3 regions of the Streptomyces sp. NPDC002476 genome follow, and region 1 is predicted to be linked to each of the others. Evidence: riboswitches for the same ligand, from Rfam matches in the RefSeq annotation. Region 1 holds a riboswitch; each other region holds the start of a gene.
The links. A riboswitch is a leader RNA that binds a small molecule or an ion and turns the genes downstream of it on or off. The one in region 1 is predicted to bind cyclic di-AMP.
Positions count from the first base shown of each region.

Region 2: another riboswitch for cyclic di-AMP. It lies ahead of ACFYXM_RS25180 (M23 family metallopeptidase); the one in region 1 lies ahead of ACFYXM_RS19080 (C40 family peptidase).
Region 3: another riboswitch for cyclic di-AMP. It lies ahead of ACFYXM_RS26410 (M23 family metallopeptidase); the one in region 1 lies ahead of ACFYXM_RS19080 (C40 family peptidase).

Region 1 is NZ_JBIARH010000015.1:76,430-83,820, forward strand. It holds gene ACFYXM_RS19065 (adenosylmethionine--8-amino-7-oxononanoate transaminase) at 1-546, opposite strand, end outside; gene bioB (biotin synthase BioB) at 539-1,762, opposite strand; gene ACFYXM_RS19075 (8-amino-7-oxononanoate synthase) at 1,905-3,047, shown strand; gene ACFYXM_RS19080 (C40 family peptidase) at 3,095-3,568, opposite strand; cyclic di-AMP (ydaO/yuaA leader) riboswitch at 3,572-3,768, opposite strand; gene ACFYXM_RS19085 (hypothetical protein) at 4,116-4,412, opposite strand; gene ACFYXM_RS19090 (ATP-dependent Clp protease proteolytic subunit) at 4,420-5,055, opposite strand; gene ACFYXM_RS19095 (hypothetical protein) at 5,268-5,492, opposite strand; gene ACFYXM_RS19100 (hypothetical protein) at 5,616-5,978, opposite strand; gene ACFYXM_RS19105 (S8 family serine peptidase) at 6,200-7,391, shown strand, end outside.
Region 2 is NZ_JBIARH010000025.1:2,413-9,803, reverse strand. It holds gene ACFYXM_RS25190 (M16 family metallopeptidase) at 1-70, shown strand, start outside; gene ACFYXM_RS25185 (M16 family metallopeptidase) at 97-1,479, shown strand; cyclic di-AMP (ydaO/yuaA leader) riboswitch at 1,871-2,040, shown strand; gene ACFYXM_RS25180 (M23 family metallopeptidase) at 2,053-2,862, shown strand; gene ACFYXM_RS25175 (HPr family phosphocarrier protein) at 3,126-3,407, opposite strand; gene ACFYXM_RS25170 (GNAT family N-acetyltransferase) at 3,581-6,604, shown strand; gene ACFYXM_RS25165 (DUF5998 family protein) at 6,774-7,370, shown strand; gene ACFYXM_RS25160 (alkaline phosphatase family protein) at 7,370-7,391, shown strand, end outside.
Region 3 is NZ_JBIARH010000027.1:80,403-87,793, reverse strand. It holds gene lhgO (L-2-hydroxyglutarate oxidase) at 1-108, shown strand, start outside; gene trmB (tRNA (guanosine(46)-N7)-methyltransferase TrmB) at 101-1,048, shown strand; gene ACFYXM_RS26415 (PrsW family glutamic-type intramembrane protease) at 1,239-2,801, shown strand; gene ACFYXM_RS26410 (M23 family metallopeptidase) at 3,206-4,228, opposite strand; cyclic di-AMP (ydaO/yuaA leader) riboswitch at 4,426-4,577, opposite strand; gene ACFYXM_RS26405 (PP2C family protein-serine/threonine phosphatase) at 4,955-6,130, opposite strand; tRNA gene ACFYXM_RS26400 (tRNA-Met) at 6,358-6,431, opposite strand; gene ACFYXM_RS26395 (SHOCT domain-containing protein) at 6,571-6,969, shown strand; tRNA gene ACFYXM_RS26390 (tRNA-Lys) at 7,129-7,201, opposite strand.

The DNA.
Region 1 (7,391 bases):
CTGCCGGGGCAGCACGCCCGACCACAGCTCGTGCATGCCGCCCTCGGGGTCGCACACCGACATCGGCTGCCAGGTGTCCCCGTGATAGCCGCCGCGCCAGGTCAGCAGCCGCTGCTTGGCGGGCCGCCCCACCGAGCGCCAGTACTGCAGGCACATCTTCACCGCGACCTCGACCGACACCGAACCCGAGTCGGCGAGGAAGACGTGCCGCAGCGGCTCCGGGGTGATCTCGACCAGCCGGGCGGCCAGCCGGACCGCGGGCTCGTGGGTGAGCCCCCCGAACATCACATGGCTCATCCGGTCGAGCTGGCCGCGTGCCGCCGCGTTGAGCACCGGGTGGTTGTAGCCATGCACCGCCGACCACCACGACGACATGCCGTCGACCAACTCGCGGTGCCCGTGGGCCGGTTCGGCCAGCCGCAGCCGGACCCCGGACGCGGACTCCACGACCAGCGGATCCTGGCGTCCCGGCATCGGGCCGTACGGATGCCAGACATGGGCGCGGTCCAGTGACCGCAGTTCGGCGGGGGAGTAGGACTCAGGCATTGGGGGCGAGATCCGTACCCGCGCCGCGCCGCCGCACCGCCACCAGATCCGGACGCGCGGCCGGGGCGTCGGCATCACCGGTGACGGCCTCGGCGGGCGCGTCACCACCACCGGCCACTTGCGGGGGCGCGTCACCACCACCGGCAGCTTGCGCGGGCGTGTCACCGCACGGCGCACACCCCCCGTCGTGCCCGCCGCAGCCGCCCGCCGCGGCGCGGTGCGCGGGAAGCGTCGACGTGTCCGCGCCCTCCACCTCGAAACCGGCATCCGCGATCATGTCCAGGTCCGTCTGCCCGGCCTGCCCCTCGCTGGTGAGGTAGTCGCCCAGGAAGATCGAGTTGACCAGATGCAGGGCCAGCGGCTGCAACGAGCGCACATGCACCTCGCGCCCGCCCGCGAGCCGCACCTCCACGTCCGGGCAGACGAACCGGACCATTGCCAGGATGCGCAGACACCGCTGCGGGGTGAGGTTCCATTCCTTCGCCAGCGGGGTCCCCTCGAACGGGATCAGGAAGTTCACCGGCACCGAGTCCGGGTCCAGTTCGCGCAGTGAGAAGACCACGTCGACCAGGTCGGCGTCGCTCTCGCCCATCCCCGCGATCAGTCCGGAGCACGCCGAGAGGCCGGCGGCCTGCGCCTGCCGCACGGTCTCCACCCGGTCCGCGTAGGTGTGCGTGGTGGTGATGGCCCCGTACGTTTCCTCGGACGTGTTGAGGTTGTGGTTGTACGCGTCGGCGCCCGCCGAGCGCAGCCGCTCGGCCTGCCCGTCGGTGAGCAGCCCGAGGCAGGCGCACACCTCGACGCCCTCGTGCTGGTCCTTGATCGCCTCGATGGTCTCCGACACCCGGTCGACGTCACGGTCCGTCGGACCGCGGCCGCTCGCCACCAGGCACACCCGCTTGGCGCCCCCCGCAACCCCGGCCGCGGCGGCCTTCGACGCCTCGTTCGGTTTCAGCCACGTGTACTTGAGGATCCCGGCCTTCGATCCGAGCCGCTGCGAGCAGTACGAGCAGTCCTCGGGGCAGAGCCCGGACTTGAGATTGACCAGATAGTTCAGTTTCACCCGCCGCCCGAACCACTGACGGCGCACCTTTCCGGCCGCGGCCACCACGTCGAGCAGGTCGTCGTCCGAGGTCGCCAGTACGGCGAGGGCTTCTTCGCGGGTCGGCAGCTCGCGCCGCAGCCCCTTGTCCACCAGCGTGTTCAGGAGGTCCATGGCGTCGATCCTGTCCCATGGCCCGCCCCGCCGCCAAGGAGGAACCGGACAACACGCCTCGGGAAGGGTGTGTGCATTGCCACACCATGACCCGCTGATCCCGCGGTTAGGGTCTGTGAACTGCCTACAAAAGGGACCGCTCATGTCCTACGCCCCGTTCGACTGGATCGATGACGCGGCACGTCGCCGCGCGGATGCCGGACTCGTCCGTACGCTCCGCCCGCGGCCCGCCGAGACGGCGTCACTGGATCTCGCGAGCAACGACTATCTGGGCCTCACCCGGCACCCCGAGGTCACCGGCGCGGCGGCCGAGGCCGCGCGCCGCTGGGGCGGCGGGGCGACCGGTTCACGGCTTGTCACCGGCTCCACCGATCTGCATGCCGAACTCGAACGCGAACTGGCCGAATTCTGCGGGTTCGAGGCGGCGTTGGTGCTGTCGTCGGGGTACGCGGCCAATCTCGCCGCACTCACCGCTCTCACCGGCCGCGACGCGCTGATCGTCTCCGATGCGGGCAACCACGCCTCGATCGTCGACGGGTGCCGGTTGTCCCGGGCCGGGACCGTCGTCGTCCCGCACGCCGACCCCGACGCCGTGCGCAAGGCGCTGCGGACGCACGAGGGGCGCGCGCTGGCGGTCACCGACTCGGTCTTCTCGGTCGACGGCGACGCCGCACCGCTGCCGGCGCTCGCCGCGGCCTGCCGGGCGGAGGGGGCCGCGTTGCTCGTCGACGACGCGCACGGCCTGGGGGTGCTGGGGGAGGGCGGCCGGGGCGCGCTCGCCGCCGCGGGTCTCGCGGGCGACGAGGGAGTAGTCGCCACGCTCACCCTCTCCAAGTCCCTCGGCAGTCAGGGCGGAGCGGTCCTCGGCCCAGCCCGGGTGATCGAACACCTCGTCAACACGGCCCGGACGTTCATCTTCGACACGGGCCTCGCGCCGGCCGCCGCGGGCGCCGCGCTCGCCGGCCTGCGCCTGCTCGGCCGGGAACCGGAACGCGCCGGGCGGGTCCGCGAGGTCGCCGTGGGGCTGTACGGGCGGCTGACCGCGGCCGGTCTGGCAGCCGTGCGTCCGGACGCCGCCGTGGTCTCCGTACGGGCCCCCTCGGCGGACGCGGCGGTGCGCTGGGCGGCGGACTGCCGCGAGGAGGGGGTCGTGGTCGGGTGCTTCCGGCCGCCGTCGGTGCCGGACGGCATCTCCCGGCTGCGGCTGACCGCGCGCGCCGACCTGACCGACGAGCAGATCGCGACGGCGGTGGAGACCGTACGGCGCACCGCCCCCGTCGGCTGACGGGCCCCGGAGCCGTCCGGCGGCTCCGGGGCCCGCAAGGCCGTGGGTCAGCGGACGCGTCCGTAGTAGACGCTCTTCGACCAGATCTTCTCCAGCCGGACCACCGCGCCGGTCCTCGGCGAGTGCCAGATCTTGTTGTGCCCGGCGTAGATCCCGACGTGGTAGACGCTTCGGCCGTAATGGAAGAAGACCAGGTCTCCGCGCTTGCGGTGCGAGGCCGAGACGTGGCGGGTCCTGTTGTACTGCTGCTGGGCGGTGCGGGGGAGCTTCTTGCCCGCCTTCTTGAACGAGTAGACCGTCAGCCCGGAGCAGTCGAAGCGGTGGGGGCCGGTAGCGCCCCACCTGTACGGCGAGCCCTTCTTCGACGCCGCGACGTTGAGCGCCTTGAGCGACGGAGTGGCCGCCTGGGCCTCCGTGACGGCGCCCGGGGCGAGCATGGTGCCGCCGACGGCGGCCAGCGTCAGAACCGAGGCCGTACCGGCCCGGGCGAGCAGAGACGGGACATGAACCTGCGCAGTCATGCGCAACCCTTCGTCAGCCGCCTGTGAAGGATGACCTGTCGGGTTCGGGCTGGCGAAGGTGCCCGGCCGCGCTCGGCGGCTTCACCCCGAGGGACGACCGATGTTCCGGTCGACCCGTTGTGCTCGGGTCCTCCACTCCTGCCGATCCACTTCTGTCGACCAGTCATCCGGGCGGCGGCAGGACTCGGCGTCCGCTCGGACCGCCCCGCCGCGGTGGCGGGGGCTTGTCGTCCCAGGGATCTTGACTCACCGACAGTCGGATTTCCGAGCTGAAACGGCGATATGTGAGAGTCCTCACGACTGAACCGCTCGAGTGGAGCTGACGCATTTGGATGGCGCGCCGCGCATGCCAACCGGTCGCCCACCAGGGGCGGGAGGGCGGATTTCGCCCACCGCCCCCAGGAGTCCGCAAGTCGAGATTTCGCCGAAAACGCCGTTTCTTACTCTGAAAAGAGTAGGAAAATCAGATTGCACATCGGGCGTGTCGCGCGGCGGAGTTGACGGGGGATCGACTCGCGGAGCGAACGGGCGACCTATCGACCGGGTGTCACGGGGGCAGGGTGACGCGAGCGGACCGGCGTTCCCCGTCCAGGGCGCGCAGCGCCCGTGCCAGGGTCCCCGCGTGGATGCGCGCCTCGCCGCGTTCGTGCATCAGTGCCAGGGCGTCCCGCAGCGCCCCGGCGCGCGAGGCCAGCGCCTGCGCGGCGCGCAGTGCCCCGTAGGTGTCGCTGCCGCGGGCCGGGTTGATCCGGCCCAGCTGGTCGAGGACGTCGAGGTAGCAGTCGATGAACTCGCCCTCCGCACGGGTCAGCGCCGGCAGCGGGGGAGGATCGGACGGACGCATCGGGTCCTCACCGCGAGCCGGGCGACGGGAACGACGTCTTCCGGCTCTCAACGACGTGGTCCACCAGGCCGTAGGCCCGGGCGCCCGCAGCGTCGAGAACGAGGTCGCGCTCGATGTCCTCGTCGATCCGCCCGGCGTCGCGGCCCGTGTGACGGGCCAGCAGGGTGACGAGCGTCTCGCGGACCCGGTCCAGTTCCCGCGCCTCGATCTCCAGATCGGACGGCCGGCCGTGGACGGGCTCGGCGAGCGCGGGCTGGCGCATTACGACGCGCGCCCCCGGCAGTACGTGCCGCCGCCCCGGGGCGCCCGCGGCGAGCAGGACGGCGGCCCAGGCGTCGGCCCGGCCCAGGCAGTACGTCTCCACCTCGCAGGTGAGGTACTCCATCGTGTCGTGGACGGCGGTCATGGCCGCGAACGAGCCTCCCGGGGAGTTGATGTAGAGGGAGACGGGCCGGTCCGGGGCGGCGTGTTCCAGATACATGAACTGCGCGATCAGATCACTGGCCGCGGTGTCGTCGACCTCGGTGCCGAGGAAGACGATCCGTTCGGCCAGCAGCTTGGAGTACGGGTCGAGGGTGCGGGTCCCGTGGGGCGTGCGCTCGGTGAACTCGGGCAGCACGTGCCGGGCGGTGGGGCGGAACAGCATGGCGTTGCCTCTCCTCGCGGGATGCGCGCGGCTCCGGACCGGGCTCGCGTCCGCATCTGTGAAAAATGTACAGGACGTACAGAAGGTTGTGGTGGGTTCTGCGATCTACCCAGCGGGTTCGTCGGCGGTTCGTTGTCGGTAGTGGCTGCGACGGGCTGTTGTCTGGTGGCGTCTGCGCCAGTTGGACCAGTGCAGCAGTCTGGCCGTAGCTACGGCTGGTGGCCTGAAGACGGTGACGAGTAGGTGTCGGATCTCTGCGGACGGTCGAGTCCGGGCGTGGCGAGGCGGCCGTCGGCCGGATGCCGGAGCGCCGGCAGGTCGTCGGTGGCAGGGCCGTAGGCGTGGATGAAGAACTCGGTGAGGCGGTCGGCCGGATCCGGGGCGCCCTCGACCACGCGATACGTCGGGTGGGCGAGGGAGCCGTCAGCAGTCACGTCGGCCGCGTCCTGCTGCCTGACCAGCGTGGATCTCCTAGTGCCGTGACCGGCAATGTTTGCCCGGACGGAGCGGCGCCTGGTGCGTGCGATCGCAAGGCGGCCGGAAGCCCTCGTAGCGGGCTACGTGGGCTTTTGGCCAACGCCGCGAGCGAGCGTGCCAGGTGGCGCGACGGGGCAAACGTTGCCGGGAGCGGCACTAGGGACGGTCGGGCGGCAGAACCCGGCCGGCGTGGTCGCGGCGCAGACCTGCAAGGTCTCGAAATTGAAGACGCCGCGGACGGCGAGGCCGGTGGTGAGTTCGTGCCGATGTCCGCGCCACGCCTCCTCGAGGACGGAGGCGACACCGGGGGTCCCGTCTTCCCGGCACACGGTGACCTCGCCGTCGGCCGGCCGGGCGGCGGGGGCGGTGCGGGCGGCGGTGTCGCGGTCCCGGACGAATCCGCAGTACGTCCAGTGCTCGCGGTGGGGCTGCGGACGACTCACGCGTCCGCGCGAAGAATGCCGCCCGACGAAAGACCTGACGCACCGTCACCACAAGGGGCCCGGCCGGGTTCCTCGTGGTGAAGCGTTGTTACACAACGATCATTGAGTGCCTCCGAGCGCCCCCGGAATACTTCAAGTCCTCGGGGCCGCACGAGTATTCGAGAGCGCCCCATGCGGGCCGGGCCCTCGCCCGCCCGATTCACTCCTGAGCAGGGGCAATCTTGCGTAAACGATCAAAACAGGCGTATGCCGTCGTAGCCGCGGCCGCCGTCGTCCTGACGGCGGGCATGACCGGCCCGGCATCGGCGAGGACCAGCGGCCCGGACCCGGCACTTCCGGTCGTCGCCAAGGACACGGGGACGGTCGGCAAGGCCGTGCGCACCGTCACCCTGATCACCGGTGACCGGGTCCTCGTGGACTCCCGTGGCCGGGTCGGCGGTATCCAGCGGGCGAAGGGCAGACAGGACATTCCCTTCTTCACAGGGACCTACGACGGCCGTACCTATGCGGTGCCGCGTGACGCCCGGCGGCTGATCGCCGACGGCACGCTGGACCGGCGGCTGTTCGACATCACCGGACTCACCGAACCGGAGAGCCTCAAGGCCAACCGCGCCGGCCTCAAGGTGATCGTCGGCTACCGGGGGTCGGCGGCCGGGTCCGCCCGCGCCGGGGTGCGTTCCTCCGACGGCACCACCGTCCGCCGGACCCTGTCGGCCCTCGACGCCGACGCCGTCACCAGCACCACCGACAGCGCGGGTTCCCTGTGGGACGCGCTGACCCGTCGGCGGAGCGACGGTTCGGCGGCCAAGGCCTCCGGCATCGCGCGAATCTGGCTGGACGGCGTACGGAAGGCGTCGCTCGACCGCAGCACCGGCCGGATCGGCGCTCCGGCGGCCTGGGCCCGCTCCTACGACGGCACCGGTGTGAAGATCGCCGTCGTGGACACCGGAATCGACGCCACCCACCCGGACCTGACGGGCCGGGTGGTGGCGGAACGGAACTTCAGCGGCTCCCCGGACGCCCGGGACCGGGTCGGACACGGCACGCACGTGGCCTCCGTCGCCGCCGGTACGGGGGCCAAGGACGCCCGGTTCAAGGGCGTGGCGCCCGGGGCCCGGTTGATCAGCGCCAAGGTGCTGGACGATCAGGGCAGCGGTGACGACTCCAGCATCCTGGCGGGGGTCGACTGGGCCGTCGCCCAGGGGGCCGACATCATCAACATGAGCCTGGGCAGCCCCGACACCCCGGGGATCGACCCTCTGGAGGCCCAGGTCGACAAGCTCTCCGCGGAGAAGGGCATCCTGTTCGCGGTGGCCGCGGGCAACAGCGGGCCGGGCCGGGGCACGGTCGCGTCCCCCGGCAGCGCCGACGCGGCGCTGACGGTCGGCGCCGTCGACGACGACGACCTGATCG
Region 2 (7,391 bases), on a different contig from region 1:
GGCCGATTCCGCGGATGCCGCGGACACCGACGAGACCGACGCCGACACGCACGAAGGAGCGGACAAGTGACCGACGCCGCCGCGACTGGAGTTTCGATGCAGTTCCACCCCCAGCCGGCCCCCGGCGTCGCCCGCCCCTGGGCTTTTCCCGCGCCGGAGCGCGGTTCGCTGCCCAACGGCCTGACGGTGCTGCGCTGCCACCGCCCCGGCCAGCAGGTGGTGGCGGTCGAGATCGTCCTCGACGCCCCGCTGGACGCCGAGCCGGAGGGGCTGGACGGCGTGGCCACGATCATGGCGCGGGCCCTGTCCGAGGGCACCGACAAGCACACCGCCGAGGAGTTCGCCGCCGAGCTGGAGCGCTGCGGTGCCACGCTCGACGCGCACGCCGACCACCCCGGCCTCCGGGTTTCCCTGGAGGTCCCGGCCTCCCGGCTGGCCAAGGCGCTCGGACTGGTCGCCGAGGCGCTGCGGGCCCCCGCCTTCGCCGAGAGCGAGATCGAACGGCTGGTGCGCAACCGGCTCGACGAGATCCCGCACGAGCAGGCCAACCCGGCGCGCCGCGCCGCCAAGCAGCTCTCCAAGGAGCTCTTCCCGGCCGCCTCGCGGATGTCCCGGCCGCGCCAGGGCACCGAGGAGACGGTGGAGCGGATCGACGCGGGGGCGGTGCGCGCCTTCTTCGAGGCCCATGTCCGGCCGTCCGCGGCGACCGCCGTGGTCGTCGGCGACCTGACCGGCATCGACCTGGAGGCTCTGCTCTCCGAGACACTCGGCGACTGGTCGGGCGACACCGTCGAGCCGCGCCCGGCCCCGCCGATCACCGCCGACGACACCGGCCGCGTGGTCATCGTGGACCGTCCGGGCGCGGTGCAGACGCAACTGCTGATCGGTCGGATCGGACCGGACCGGCACGACAGCGTGTGGCCCGCCCAGGTGCTCGGCACGTACTGCCTGGGCGGCACGCTCACCTCCCGGCTGGACCGGGTGCTGCGCGAGGAGAAGGGCTACACCTACGGTGTCCGCGCCTTCGCCCAGGTGCTGCGGTCGTCGGCCCCGGACTCGGACACGGGCGCGACCGGCGCCGCCATGCTCGCGATCAGCGGATCGGTGGACACGGAGTCGACCGGACCGGCGTTGGAGGACCTGTGGACGGTCCTGCGGACGCTGGCGGCCGAGGGGCTGACCGACGAGGAGCGCGAGACCGCGGTGCAGAACCTCGTGGGTGTCGCGCCGCTGAAGTTCGAGACGGCGGCCTCCGTGGCGGGCACGCTGGCCGACCAGGTCGAGCAGCACCTCCCCGACGACTTCCAGGCCCACCTGTACGCGCGGCTCGCGGCAGCCGGCACGGTCGAGGCGACCGCAGCCGTGGTCAGCGCCTTCCCGGGTGACCGGCTGGTGACGATCCTCGTCGGCGACGCGTCCCGGATCGAGGAGCCGGTCCGGGCCCTGGGCATCGGTGAGGTGTCGGTGGTCACCGGCTGAGCGGTACGCCGTCACGGTCCCCGGCCGCCTCCTCGGGCGGAGACGCCGGGGACCGTCCCGGCGTCCCGGCCCAGTCGGTCCGGCGGCCGGGCGTCCGGCGCCCCGTTCCCGTACGGGGCAGGTGCCGGAGCACAGCCGCGGGCCGGGCCGTTCCGGGTACCGAACGGGGGCGGCCCGACCGGCCCGGTGGCCGGGCGTGGAAGGCCCCTGTGAGCGATGTCTCGCCGGGGTCTTCCCCATGTTCGGTTCCGGTCGCCGGGTTGGTCGCCGGGTTGCCCGTACGACCTGTGGCATGCGCTACAAAACGGCTTGTCCGTTTGGTGAACGAATGTGCTCGCGCTTAGCGTCGACCGGGCTGCCGGCCACTCGTATGTCGCGACCGCGACGCACCGGACAGCCATCGCCGAGTCCCCGCCGGGCGTGAGCCCTGGGGAGCCGGGGACCCAATGAAGTCCCTGGGGTGAATCGGAAACCTGAGCCTCGCTGAGGCCGGGACCTCCGTAGGAGACCTTCCTGCTCCGAACCCGTCAGCTAACCCGGTAGGCGAGAGGGAAGGAAAGGATCAGCCACTTCATGGCGTTCACCCGTGCCACCGGGAAGCATCGCCCCCCCGGGCGACTGACGCGCGGCAGCGCGAGGATCGCCGGCGTCGCGGCGCTGGCCACCACCGGCGTCATCGGAGGCGCTGCTTCCCCGGCCCTCGCCGCGGACGCCGAGACCTCCGCGGTCGGCGAGATTGGCCTGAACCAGGTCATCGCCATCCAGGACGTCATCGCCGACCGGATCGACGCACAGGCCGACGCGCAGCAGCGCCGGGCCGACCTCATCGCCGAGGCGAAGGAGGCGGCCCAGCGGAAGGCCGAGGCCGAGAAGCGCGCCCGGGCCGAGGCGAAGGCCAGGGCCGAGGCGAAGCGTGCCGCCGAGGCGCGGGCCGAGAAGGCGCGTGCCGCCCGCTCCGCCGAGCGCACCCGCCTGGGCCTCTTCCAGCTCCCGGTCGCCGGTTCCTACGTCACCACCGGCTACAAGTCCAGCGGTTCGCTCTGGTCCTCCGGCAGCCACTCGGGCATCGACTTCCACGCCGCGTCCGGCAGCTCCGTCGTCGCCGTCGGCGCCGGTACGGTCGTCGAGGCCGGCTGGGGCGGCGCGTACGGCAACAACATCGTGCTGCGGATGACGGACGGCACGTACACGCAGTACGGGCACCTCTCGTCGATCGGTGTCCGTGTCGGCCAGAGCGTCGGCGCGGGCCAGCAGATCGGCCTTTCCGGCTCGACCGGCAACTCCACCGGACCGCACCTCCACTTCGAGGCCCGGACCACGCCCTCCTACGGATCCGACATGGACCCCGTCACGTATCTGCGTGCCCACGGCGTCTCCCTCTGACCGACGGCCGACCCGCGAACCGCCTCCCGAAGGCCCCGGCAGCACGCCGGGGCCTTCGGCCTGTCCGGGGCGCCCGTCCGCCGGTCCGCCCCTTGCGCGACCGTCCCGGATCCCGGGAAGAGGCACCCGGGGCCGGGAAGGGATCCCGGGGGCCGGAAGACGAAGGAGCCGCGGTGCCGGTGGGCGGCACTGCGGCTCCTTCGCGGGAATCGGTCCCGTACAGAAGTCCGGAAGTCCCGGGAGCGGGAATCCCGGAACGTGGCTCAGACGGTCTCCGGGAGTTCGTCGAGCCCCTCCGCGACCAGCTTCGCCAGGCGGTCCAAGGCGGCCTCGGCGTCGTCCGCCTCGGATGCGAGCACGATCTCCTCGCCGCCCTGCGCGCCGAGCCCGAGCACCGCGAGCATGGAGGCGGCGTTCACCGGGGTGCCGTCGGCCTTGGAGATCGTCACGGGGATGCCGGACGCCGTGGCGGCGCGGACGAATATGGAAGCGGGGCGGGCGTGCAGGCCCTCGGCCCAGCCGACGTTGACGCGGCGCTCAGCCATGGTTCTGCCCTTCATGAATCAATAGTTGTCTAGACCATTCCCTCATGTGGTGCGCGGTGCTCCGGCCGACCCGCGCCACACCCACGAGCGGTGCCGCAACGCCGTTCGGCCCCCCTCAGACTGCCCCGGCCCCGGCGGCTACGCGAGTGGTGGACGAGCCGTAGTCTGTGCCCATGCAGTCCTCGACGGAGCAGAGTCCGCATCACGCCTATCCCGACCACTGGGAAGCGGACGTGGTCCTCCGTGACGGAGGCACCGCGCGGATCAGGCCCATCACCACGGACGACGCCGAACGCCTGGTCAGTTTCTACGAGCAGGTCTCCGACGAGTCGAAGTACTACCGCTTCTTCGCCCCGTACCCCCGGCTGTCCGCCAGGGACGTGCACCGGTTCACCCACCACGATTACGTCGACCGGGTGGGGCTCGCGGTCACGGTCGGCGGCGAGTTCATCGCGACCGTCCGCTACGACCGGATCGACGGACGGGGCAGGCCCGCCTCGGTGCCCGCGGACGAGGCGGAGGTCGCCTTCCTGGTCCAGGACGCGCACCAGGGCCGGGGAGTGGCGTCGGCACTGCTGGAGCACATCGCCGCGGTGGCTCGCGAGCGCGGCATCCGCCGCTTCGTCGCCGAGGTGCTCCCCGCCAACACCAAAATGATCAAGGTGTTCCGGGATGCCGGCTACACCCAGCAGCGGAGCTTCGAGGAAGGTTCCGTCCACCTCACCCTGGACCTCGAACCGACGGCCGAGTCCCTCGCCGTCCAGCGCGGCCGTGAGCAGCGGGCCGAGGCGCGCTCCGTGCAACGGCTGCTCGCCCCCGGCTCCGTGGCCGTCATCGGCGTCGGCCGGACGCCCGGCGGTGTCGGCCGCGCGGTCCTGCGCAACCTCCTCGCGGCCGGATTCACCGGCCGTACGTATGCCGTGAATCGTTCCTTCGCCGCCGACCAGGACACCATCGACGGCGTCCCCGCCCACCGCCGCGTCGGCGAGATCGGCGAACCGGTGGATCTCGCGGTCGTCGCCGTCCCCGCCGAGCGCGTACCGGAGGTCGTGGCCGACTGCGGCGAGCACGGCGTCCAGGGTCTCGTCGTCCTCTCCGCCGGATACGCCGAGTGGGGTGCCGAGGGCAGGGACCGGCAGCGCGAACTCGTCCGCCAGGCACGCTCGTACGGGATGCGGATCATCGGTCCGAACGCCTTCGGCATCATCAACAACGCCGAGGCCGTCCGGCTGAACGCCTCCCTCGCCCCCGAGCCGCCCGAGCAGGGCCGCATCGGGCTGTTCACCCAGTCCGGGGCGATCGGCATCGCCCTGCTCTCCCGGCTCTACCGGCAGGGTGCGGGGCTCTCCACCTTCATCTCCGCGGGCAACCGGGCCGACATCTCGGGCAATGACTTCCTCCAGTACTGGTACGAGGACCCGGACACCGACGTCGCCCTGCTGTACCTCGAATCGTTCGGCAACCCGCGCAAGTTCATGCGGCTCGCCCGGCGCACCGCGGCCGTGAAGCCCGTGGTCGTGGTGAAGGGCGCCCGGCACACCGGCGCCACCCCGCCCGGCCACGCCGTACCCGTCAGCCGGATCCCGGACGCGACGGTCTCCGCCCTCATGCGGCAGGCGGGCGTGATCCGCGTCGACACGGTGACGGAGGTGGTCGACGTGGGTCTCCTCCTCGCGGACCAGCCGCTCCCGGCGGGCCCCCGGGTCGCGATCCTCGGCAACTCCGAGTCGCTCGGCCTGCTCACCTACGACGCCTGCCTGACCGAGGGGCTGCGTCCGCGGCCGCCCCTCGACCTCACCACCGCCGCGACGCCGCAGGACTTCCGGGACGCCCTGACCGAGGCCCTCGCCGCCGACGACTGCGATTCGGTGATCGTCACGGCGATCCCCTGGGTGGGCGAGGACGGCGAGGCGGAGAACGGCGGCGGGGAGGTCCTGGCGACCGCGCTGCGCGCGGCGGCGGCCACCGGTCCCGCGAAGCCCGTGGCCGTCGTCCACGTGGAGATCGGCGGGCTGGCGGAGGCCCTGGCCGTGGCCAGTGGCACGGCCGCGCCGCGCACGGCGAAGCCGTCCTCCACGACCGGGGAGCCCGCGGACACCCGGCCCATGACCACCCGGCCCATGACCACCCGGCCCGCGACCACTCGGTCCGCGTCCGTCCCCGCGCACGCCCGCACCGCGCCCGCCGGAGCTTCGGGCACCCGGGAAGCGCCGGGCGGCCAGCGCGGCCAGGGCGCCCGGACCACCCCGGCCGGACCGGGAACGGCCGGACCGGGAACGGACGGCCACGGAACGGACGGCCCGGGAACGGACGGCCGCGCGGGCCGGATCCCCGCCTACCCCGCCGCCGAACGGGCCGTACGAGCCCTGGCCGAGTCGGTGCGGTACGCGCAGTGGCGGCGGCAGGCCGCCGTACCCGGCAAGGTGCCCGAGTTCCTCGACGACACCATCGACGAGTCGGGTACCGCCGAGCTGATCGACACCCTTCTCGGCCCGCCCCCCGCCCCGCGCGGCAGACAGCTCACGCCCGACGAGGCGTGCGCGCTCCTCGGCCGCTACGGCATCGCCGTACGGCCGACACTGCCCGCCCCCGACCCGGAGGCCGCCGTCGCCGCCGCGGCACGGATCGGCTATCCCGTCGCGCTCAAGACCACAGCGCCCCATCTGCGTCACCGGGCCGATCTCGGCGGCGTGCGGCTGGACCTCGCGGGCGAGGATGCGCTGCGCCGCGCGTACGGCGAGCTGACCGACCTGCTCGGCAGGCCCGCCGAACTCCAGCCCGTCGTCCAGGCCATGGCGCCGCGCGGGGTCGACACCGTCGTGCGGGCCTCGATCGACCCGGCGGCGGGCGCCGTTCTCTCGTTCGGGCTCGCGGGCGCGCCCTCCGAGCTCCTCGGCGACACCGCCCACCGTCTGGTTCCGGTCACCGACCGCGATGCCGCGGAGCTGATCCGGTCCATCCGGGCGGCCCCGGTGCTGTTCGGCTGGCGGGGCGCGGCACCCGTGGACACCGCGGCGCTCGAAGAACTGCTGCTGCGGGTGTCCCGGCTGGTCGACGACCACCCGGAGGTGGTCTCCGTCGCCCTGGAACCGGTCGTGGTCGCCACCCACGGGCTGGCCGTCCTCGGCGCGAGCGTCCGGCTCTCCCCGCCGCCGCCCCGCACCGACCTCGGCCCCCGTCGTCTCCCCAACTACTGACCGGACGGCCACTGCCGGGACGTTCCCGCTGCCGAAAGGGCCAGGACCGGGGCCGGGACGCTCCGTCCCCGCCGCCCCGTGCCCACGAGAGCGCGGACCACCGTGTCCCCGGTCCGTGCTCGCCGTACGACGTCCCCGGCAGTCATCCGCCCCCCGTAGGATGGTGCCCATGGCTAAGACCGGTACGACGACCCAGGGGCTGCGCGCGGCGATCGAGCGCAGTGGCTACTACCCGGCCCTCGTGGCCGAGGCGGTGGAAGCCGCCGTGGGCGGTGAGCCCGTCGCCTCGTACCTGGTCCACCAGGAGACCACCTTCGACTCCAACGAGGTGCGCCGTCACGTCACGGTCCTGGTCCTCACGGGCACCCGTTTCATCGTCAGCCACACCGACGAGCAGAACGCGGACACCACCTCCCCGTCGCCGTACGCCACCACCTCGACGGAATCGGTCAAGCTCGATCGCATCTCGTCGGTCGTGGTCAGCCGGGTCGTGGCCGACCCCGAGAAGTACGTGCCGGGCACGCTGCCCCGCGAAGTCGTCCTCACCATCGGCTGGGGTGCGGTCTCCCGCATCGATCTCGAACCGGCGGCCTGCGGCGACCCCAACTGCGAGGCCGACCACGGCTACACCGGCAACTCGACGGCCGACGACCTGAGTCTGCGGGTGAGCGAGGCCGGGGACGGCCCGGACACCGTGCGCCAGACCCTCGCCTTCGCGCAGTCCCTCTCCGAGGCCACGGCCGCGACCGCGGCGACCGACCGCTGATGGCTCAGCCGGCCTGGCAGG
Region 3 (7,391 bases), on a different contig from region 1:
GCGACGGCCTCCCTGCCCATCGGGCGGGAGGTGGCACGCAGGGCACTGCTCCGGGCACGGGAGACGGGGTGGAAGCCGCCCGCCGTAGAATCGGGTCATTGTGTCTGAGCCCTTGAACCCCTCCGCGAACCCTCCCGCAGACCTCACCGCGGGCCCCTCGGGGGCGCCCTCGTCCCCCGCAGCCGGGACCTCCGCGACCCGTGTTTCCAGGACGTCCGCCGGAACCTCCGCGGGGACCGTCCCGTCCGGGACCTCCTCCGGGACCGGCTCCGGGATTCCGGACGACCTGCGCGCCGCGTCCTTCGAGCGGCAGCGCAGGCTGCGCCAGGAGCCGCGCTTCCCCGGCGGGCCCGCCGTCGATCCGGCCGGATCGCACCACGAGCGCCGCATCCGCAGCTTCCAGCCGCGCCGGAGCCGGGTCACGCCCGGCCAGGAGGACGCCCTGATGCGGCTCTGGCCCACATGGGGCCTGGACATCGACGGGCAGCGGGTCCTCGATCTGCCCGAGCTGTTCGACGGGCTCCCGGTCGTGCTGGAGATCGGGTTCGGCATGGGCGAGGCCACCGCGCAGATGGCCGCGGACGACCCGGGGACGGGCATCCTCGCCGTCGACGTCCACACCCCCGGCCAGGGCAATCTGCTCGGCCTCGCGGAGCGGAACGGTCTGTCCAACATCCGTGTCGCCAACGGCGACGCGATCATCCTGCTGCGCGAGATGCTGAAACCGGACTCGCTGGACGGGCTGCGGGTGTACTTCCCCGACCCGTGGCCCAAGAAGCGTCATCACAAGCGTCGGCTGATCCAGCCGGAATTCCTCGACCTGGTGGCCCAGCGGCTGAAGCCGGGCGCCCTGGTCCACTGCGCGACCGACTGGGAGCCGTACGCGGAGCAGATGCTGGAGGTGCTGACCGCCCACCCCCTCTTCGAGAACACTCTGCCGGAGGGCGGCTACGCGCCACGGCCCGCGTTCCGGCCGCTGACCCGGTTCGAGGGCCAGGGAATCGACAAGGGCCACGTCGTGCACGACCTGCTCTTCACCCGCCGCTGATCCGTCGCCGGCCTCGCCCGGAGCCCGTCGCCGAGCCCGCCGCAGATGATGCCTCCCCGGCCACCGCCGACGTCCGGCGAAGGGCCACCACCGGCCATTCCCCGTGGCCGGTGTCGGTGCCGCTGGTTAGGGTCATGGGGTGGTATACGAAGGGTCTGTCCAGCAGCGGCAGCCGCATCCGGCCGTCCCGGTGCTCGAGGAGCAGCGGGTCGGCGAGATCCTGGCCGCCGTGCCGGAGCGACGGCACTGGAGGTACCGGCCGCGGCGCGTCGGCATGGTGTGGCGCAGCAGGACGTTCCGCGTCGCGGCCGTGTGCACGGTGCTCGCGGTGTGCGCTCTGGCGATCCTGGCCCTGGTCCGCGACCAGACGGGCACCGAGGGCTTCCTCGTAGGTCTCGGCCTCGCGGTGCTGCCCGTGCCGCTCCTGATGGCGGCGTTCCGCTGGCTGGACCGGGTCGACCCCGCGCCCTGGCGGAACCTGTTGTTCGCCCTGGCCTGGGGCGCTTTCGCGGCCGCCCTGATCGCGATCCTCGCGAACTCGTTCGCGACCCGTTGGATAGCCACGACCACCGCCGACCCGACGAACGCGGACAACCTCGGTGCGACGGTCATAGCACCGGTCGTCGAGGAGAGCGCCAAGGCCGCCGCGATCCTGCTGATCTTCCTGTTCCGAAGACGTGAGTTCAGCGGAATCGTCGACGGCGTCGTGATCGCCGGTTTCACCGCGAGCGGTTTCGCCTTCACCGAGAACATCCTCTATCTGGGCAACGCGTTCGGGGAGGACCAGCAGGCCGGGGCCTCGGGTGTCGCCTCGGTGACCGCCGCGACGTTCTTCGTGCGGGCGGTGATGTCCCCGTTCGCGCACCCGCTCTTCACGATCCTGACGGGAACGGGCTTCGGGCTCGCCGCCGCCAGTGCCCGCAACCGGCGGTTGCGCCGCGTCGCGCTGCCGCTGCTGGGGCTCGTCCTCGCCATGGGCATGCACGCGCTGTGGAACGGGTCGGCCTCCTTCTTCGGACCACTCGCCTTCTACGCCGTGTACGCGGTGTTCATGGTTCCGCTCTTCGGCGTGGTGACCTGGCTGGTGATCTGGGCACGCCGACGCGAGCTGCGCGCACTCGCCGCGGAGCTGCCCGGCTACGCGGCGGCCGGCTGGCTGACCCCCGTCGAACCGCTCGCCCTCGCCTCCATGCGGGCCCGCGGCCTGGCCCGCGACGCGGCCCGTCGGCACCACTCCTTCGACGCCGGGGCCGGCTGGGGCAACCCGTACGGTCCGGGCCACGCACCGGGCACCGGAGCGGTTCACGGTCCGGGCCACGGAGCGGTGGCCCCGGTCGGCGCGCCCGTCCAGGCGCCGGTCCAGGCCCCGCCCCCGGCGCAGGGCGGGGCGCCCCGCAAGGAGCGCCGCAAGGCGCAGGCGCAGGCCAAGGCCCGGGGCAAGGCCGCCGCCCGTACCGTCGCCGAGTACGAGTCGTTCGCGATGTCGCTGGCCTCGCTCCGCCGCCAGGCCCGCCTCGGGACGGTGGGCCCCGATTTCGCCGCACGTGAACTGGAGCTGTTGCACCACCTCTGGCAGCGCAGGGACGTGGCCGCTCCTGCCCTCGCCTACGCCGCGCAGGCGGCGGGCCTCCTGCGCCCCTACCCGTTCCCGCCCGCCCCGGCCGCGTACTGGCCGGCGCCGGCCCCGGCCGCGTTCCCGCCGCCGCACCAGGCGTACGGCGGCTACAACCCGTACCAGCTGCCGCCCCGGTAGCCCCGGGCGCGCGCCGCGGATGCGCGAACGCCCCGGGAGCGCGATGCTTCCGGGGCGTTCGTGGAGACGGGCAGTTCGGCGGAGCGACCGGAGCGCGGCCCCCCGAGCACGATCCGCCGCCGGAACCAGAACAGTGCGCCCTCGTTCCCTGGGCGGAGTAGGCGTCGAGCACGGTGAACGACTGCGCCCCGTCGGCCGTCCGGCCGAAGACATGGCCGCCGAGGGCGAGCGGGAACACGGGAACACGAGAACACCTGAGGATCGGAAGAGCCCAGTTCGCGAAGGGAAGTCATGAATCGATCAACGTGTTCGCGCCAGAACGGTGCTCCGTGCATTCGCCGTGCGGCGGACGGCTGATCGGTGTTGTCCGCGCTGTCCGCCCGCGCATCGCCGACGCGGGTGCCTCAGATGTTGAGGCCCTTGCTCCGCAGCCAGCCCATCGGGTCCACGCCCGTGCCGTCGGCGGTGTGGATCTCCAGGTGGAGGTGGGGGCCCGTCACGTTGCCGGTCGCGCCGACCCGGCCGATGGTGTCCCCGGTGGAGACCTTCTGGCCGACCCCGACGCCGATCGAGGACTGGTGGCAGTACCAGATCTCCGTGCCGTCCTCCAGCTCCAGCACCGTGCGGTAGCCGTACGAGCCGGACCAGCCCGCCGACTTGATGGTGCCGCCGTGAACGGCCTTGACGGGGGTGCCCGTCGGCGCCGCGAAGTCGAGGCCGGTGTGGTGACCGGAGGACCACATCGTGCCGGCCTGGCCGTACGTCGAGGTGATCGTGTACGAGGTGGTCGGGACGGCGTAGCTGGCGGCGAGCTTGGCGAGCCGCAGGGCCTCGGCCTTCTTCTTCGCCTCCTCCTCCGCCTTCTTCTTCTCGGCGGCGGCCTTGGCCTCGGCGGCGTCCTGCTGCTTCTTGGCCTCGGCCGCGGCCTTCTCCGCCGCGGCCTTCTCCTGGGCCTCCCTGGCCTCCGCGTCGGCGGCGGCCTGCTGCTGCTCGGCCTGCTGGAGGATGCGGGCGCGCAGCGCCTCGCCCGCGTCGGTCGTGCCCTGCTCGGCCTCGGCGGTGGTGATGCCTGCGGTGGTGAGCGGGGCGGTGACGGGCGCGGCCCCGTCGTCCTCGGACTTGTCGGAGAGGAGGGCGCCCACGCCGGGAAGGGACTTGGCGTCGGGCAGGTTGTCCGCGATGGAGTCGGGAAGGGAGATGGACACCGGCGGCTTGCCCTGCGCGGAGGCCATGCCGCCCGCGCCGACCGCCGCGATGACGCCGACCCCGAGCACCGCGGAACTGCGGGCGAGTCCGTTGCGCTGCTTGGCGACCCGGTGCCTGCCGCGTACGGGGCGGACGGTCTCCTCGGTGGGGTTCCACTCGTCCCAGCCGCGCTCGCCGTCGACACCGAGGCCGGCGCCGGGCAGGGTCGCGGTGGCGGCCATGTCCGGTCCGATTCCGTGGTCCATGCGATCCGCGGTGCCGGGCACCGTGGTCATCCCGGCCGTTCCGTAGTCGGATCCGTAGCCGGGGCCCGCGCCATAACCGGGGCCGAAGTCGGTGCCGAACTCGGAACCGTACGCGGAATCGAGCCGGGCGGGGGCCTCGGGGGCAGGCTTGTTGGACGCCACGGGGGCGCACTCCTTTCCTTCCTTCTCGCCTACCGGGTTAGCTGACGGGTTCGGAGCAGGAAGGTCTCCTACGGACACCGCATCTCTCACGAGACCCGGATGTCCGATTCACCCCAGGGTGGTGGTTCCCCGGTTCCCTTTCGGGATTCGGCGCTCGCGCACGGTGCCGCCTCTGGCGACGGCTGGGACGACCGCGCTGCGTTATCGAACGTTAATAGACACCGGGCCCTGATTCCAAGCCGTTCCCACTGATCGTTCACGTCTTTGGCCTGGACTTTAGTGGACATCTCGGGGCGTATTCAGACGACTTGATCGGGCCTCAGTCAATACCCCGCGACTGATGTTGCGTCAAATGTTATGCGGAGCGGCGCCTTTCGATTACGTACGGTGGCACCCCGGTCCGCTCAGGCGCGCCCGGCGGCCCGGACGAACGTCCGCGGTCTCACGGGCGCACCCGGCCGACCGAACCCCCGGCCCTCTTGCACACGCCAGGCCACCCCCCGGCGCCCTTGTACACGCCCAGACGCCCCGGACCGTCCGTCATGCCGGTTCCGGCCCCACGATCCGGACGGTCCTGCGCCGCTCCGGCTGCCCCTCCGCCGGGCGCACGACCGCGAGCAGGGCCATGTCGTCGGTCGACTCGCCCCCCGTGTGCAGCCGTACGTCGTCGGTCAGCGCGGACAGCAGTTCCTCCGGCCCGGGAAAGATCCGCCCGCGCAGCCGGGCCGCCGGATCGTAGAAGTCCCCCTCGGCGTTCCGCGCCTCGGAGAGGCCGTCGGTGTAGAGGAGCAGTGTCGCCCCCGGCCGCAGATCCCACTCGTCCGTCCGGTCGGGCCACGCGCCCAGGTCCATCCCGAGCGGCAGCGCGGGCATCGAGGGCGCCAGCACGTCCAGCGCCCCGTCCGGGTACAGCAGGATCGGCTCGGGGTGGCCACGGTTGACGATCCGGACCCGGGACAGGCCGGCCGGGATCTCGGCCAGCACGGCGGTGGTGAAGCCCTCGACGACGTCGGGCCCGCCCCGGCGCGCTCTCCTCTCCCGCACCAGCGCCCGCTCCAGCCGACGCGCCACGCCCTCCAGCGAGCGCTCCTGTTCGGCCGCCTCCCGGAACGCCCCGATGACCACGGCGACCGTCTCCACGGCGTCGAGCCCCTTCCCTCGCACGTCACCGACCACCAGCCGCACCCCGTACGGGGTGTCCGTCACCGCGAACAGGTCACCGCCGACGAACTCGTCGGCCTGCGCCGCCTCGTACCGCGCCGCCACATGGAGCCCACCGATCCGGTCGAACGGCTTCGGCAGCACCGCCCGCATGGCCCGCTCCGCGATGACCCGCGCGGAGGCCAGCTGCTCGTTGCTCCGCCGCACGACCCGGTTGATCACCACCGCGAGCACCGTGACGGTCGCCAGCGTGAGCAGCTCGATCAGCGGCACGGCCACCGGCAGTGAGTCGGTGGACAGCCGGAGCGCGGCGACGGCCAGCATCGAGGCGATGCCGGTGCGCACGGTGCTGGACAACGAGAAGAACGGCGCGGCGATCAGCGGCGCCGCCACGAACAACGGAATGGCCGTGAAGACCGGCGGGGTGAACAGATCGAACAGCAGCCCGCCGATGATCATCAGGGTCGGCAGCATGCGCACGAACCGACGGGCACCGGCGCCGCCGGCAGCCCCTCCGGCGTGCCCGCCCCCGGCATGTCCGCCGCGCCGCTTCAGCCGCTTCCACACCTGTGGTCTCCTGCCCGGTACACGCGCGGCTGCGGACGGTACCGCGCCCGCCCCCCAGGCTCACCGGAGCTCAGCCGCGCGGCGACTCCGCATCGCCCGCCAGAGGTACGGGCATGGCACACCTCACACACCACCCACGCGCCTCGCGCCATCCAGCGACGCCACGAAAAAACCCCGGGCCCGGCACGCTGCACGCGCCGGGCCCGGGTCTTCAGTAGCGGGGACAGGATTTGAACCTGCGACCTCTGGGTTATGAGCCCAGCGAGCTACCGAGCTGCTCCACCCCGCGTCGGTGAACACAACTCTACGCCATGTCCGGCGTGCTCGTGACCACCCGGAGACGACGGGCGGGATCGATGAGGCGATGATATGACTGATTTGCCCGTCAATAGACCGATGTGACGGGCAAGCGGCGACCGGGAGCGACCGTGGACAACTACCCCTTGCTCAATCTCTTCTGGACCATGCTGTGGTTCTTCCTCTGGATCATGTGGCTCTTCCTGCTGTTCAAGGTCGTCACGGACATCTTCCGCAGCGACGACCTGAGCGGCTGGGGCAAGGCGGGCTGGCTGGTCGTGGCGCTGGTGCTGCCGTACATCGGCGTGCTGCTGTACGTGATCGTGCGCGGCAGGTCCATGGGCGGACGGGACATCAAGGCGGTGCGGGAACGCGAGGCCGCCTTCAAGGCATACGTACGCGAAGCCGCCGGGGGCGAGCCGAAGCAGGGCAGCCACGTCGAGGACCTGGCGAAACTCGCCGAACTGAGGGACCGGGACGCCCTCACGGACGAGGAGTACCAGCGGGCGAAGACGAAACTCCTGGTCTGAACCGAGGCGCCCACCCCGAACCGGGCCGGCACGGAGTTCTGAAGCCGGGAAGTCCGGAGAACCTGGGAGGAGGCTCGCGGACCGCGAGGCCCGGTGGGCGGGAGGTCCGGAAACGGATTCAGCCCCGACCGGATGCACTCCGAACCGGGGCTGAGAGCGTAGGCCGTGTGGGACTCGAACCCACAACCAACGGATTAAAAGTCCGCTGCTCTGCCAATTGAGCTAACGGCCCTCGCCGAACCACCCCTGAGCATAGCCCGCCGCGGCCCGGCCGCCGATCGGGTATCGGCAGCCGGGCCCCGTCGTGGCGGGATCGACCCTGTCGTGGCGGGATCGAGGGGGTGGGACCGGGGCGGGAAGGGGGCGGGTCAGAAGACGCCCTTGTGCCCCTGCCGGCCCGTGGCGATCTCCGCGCGCGAGCC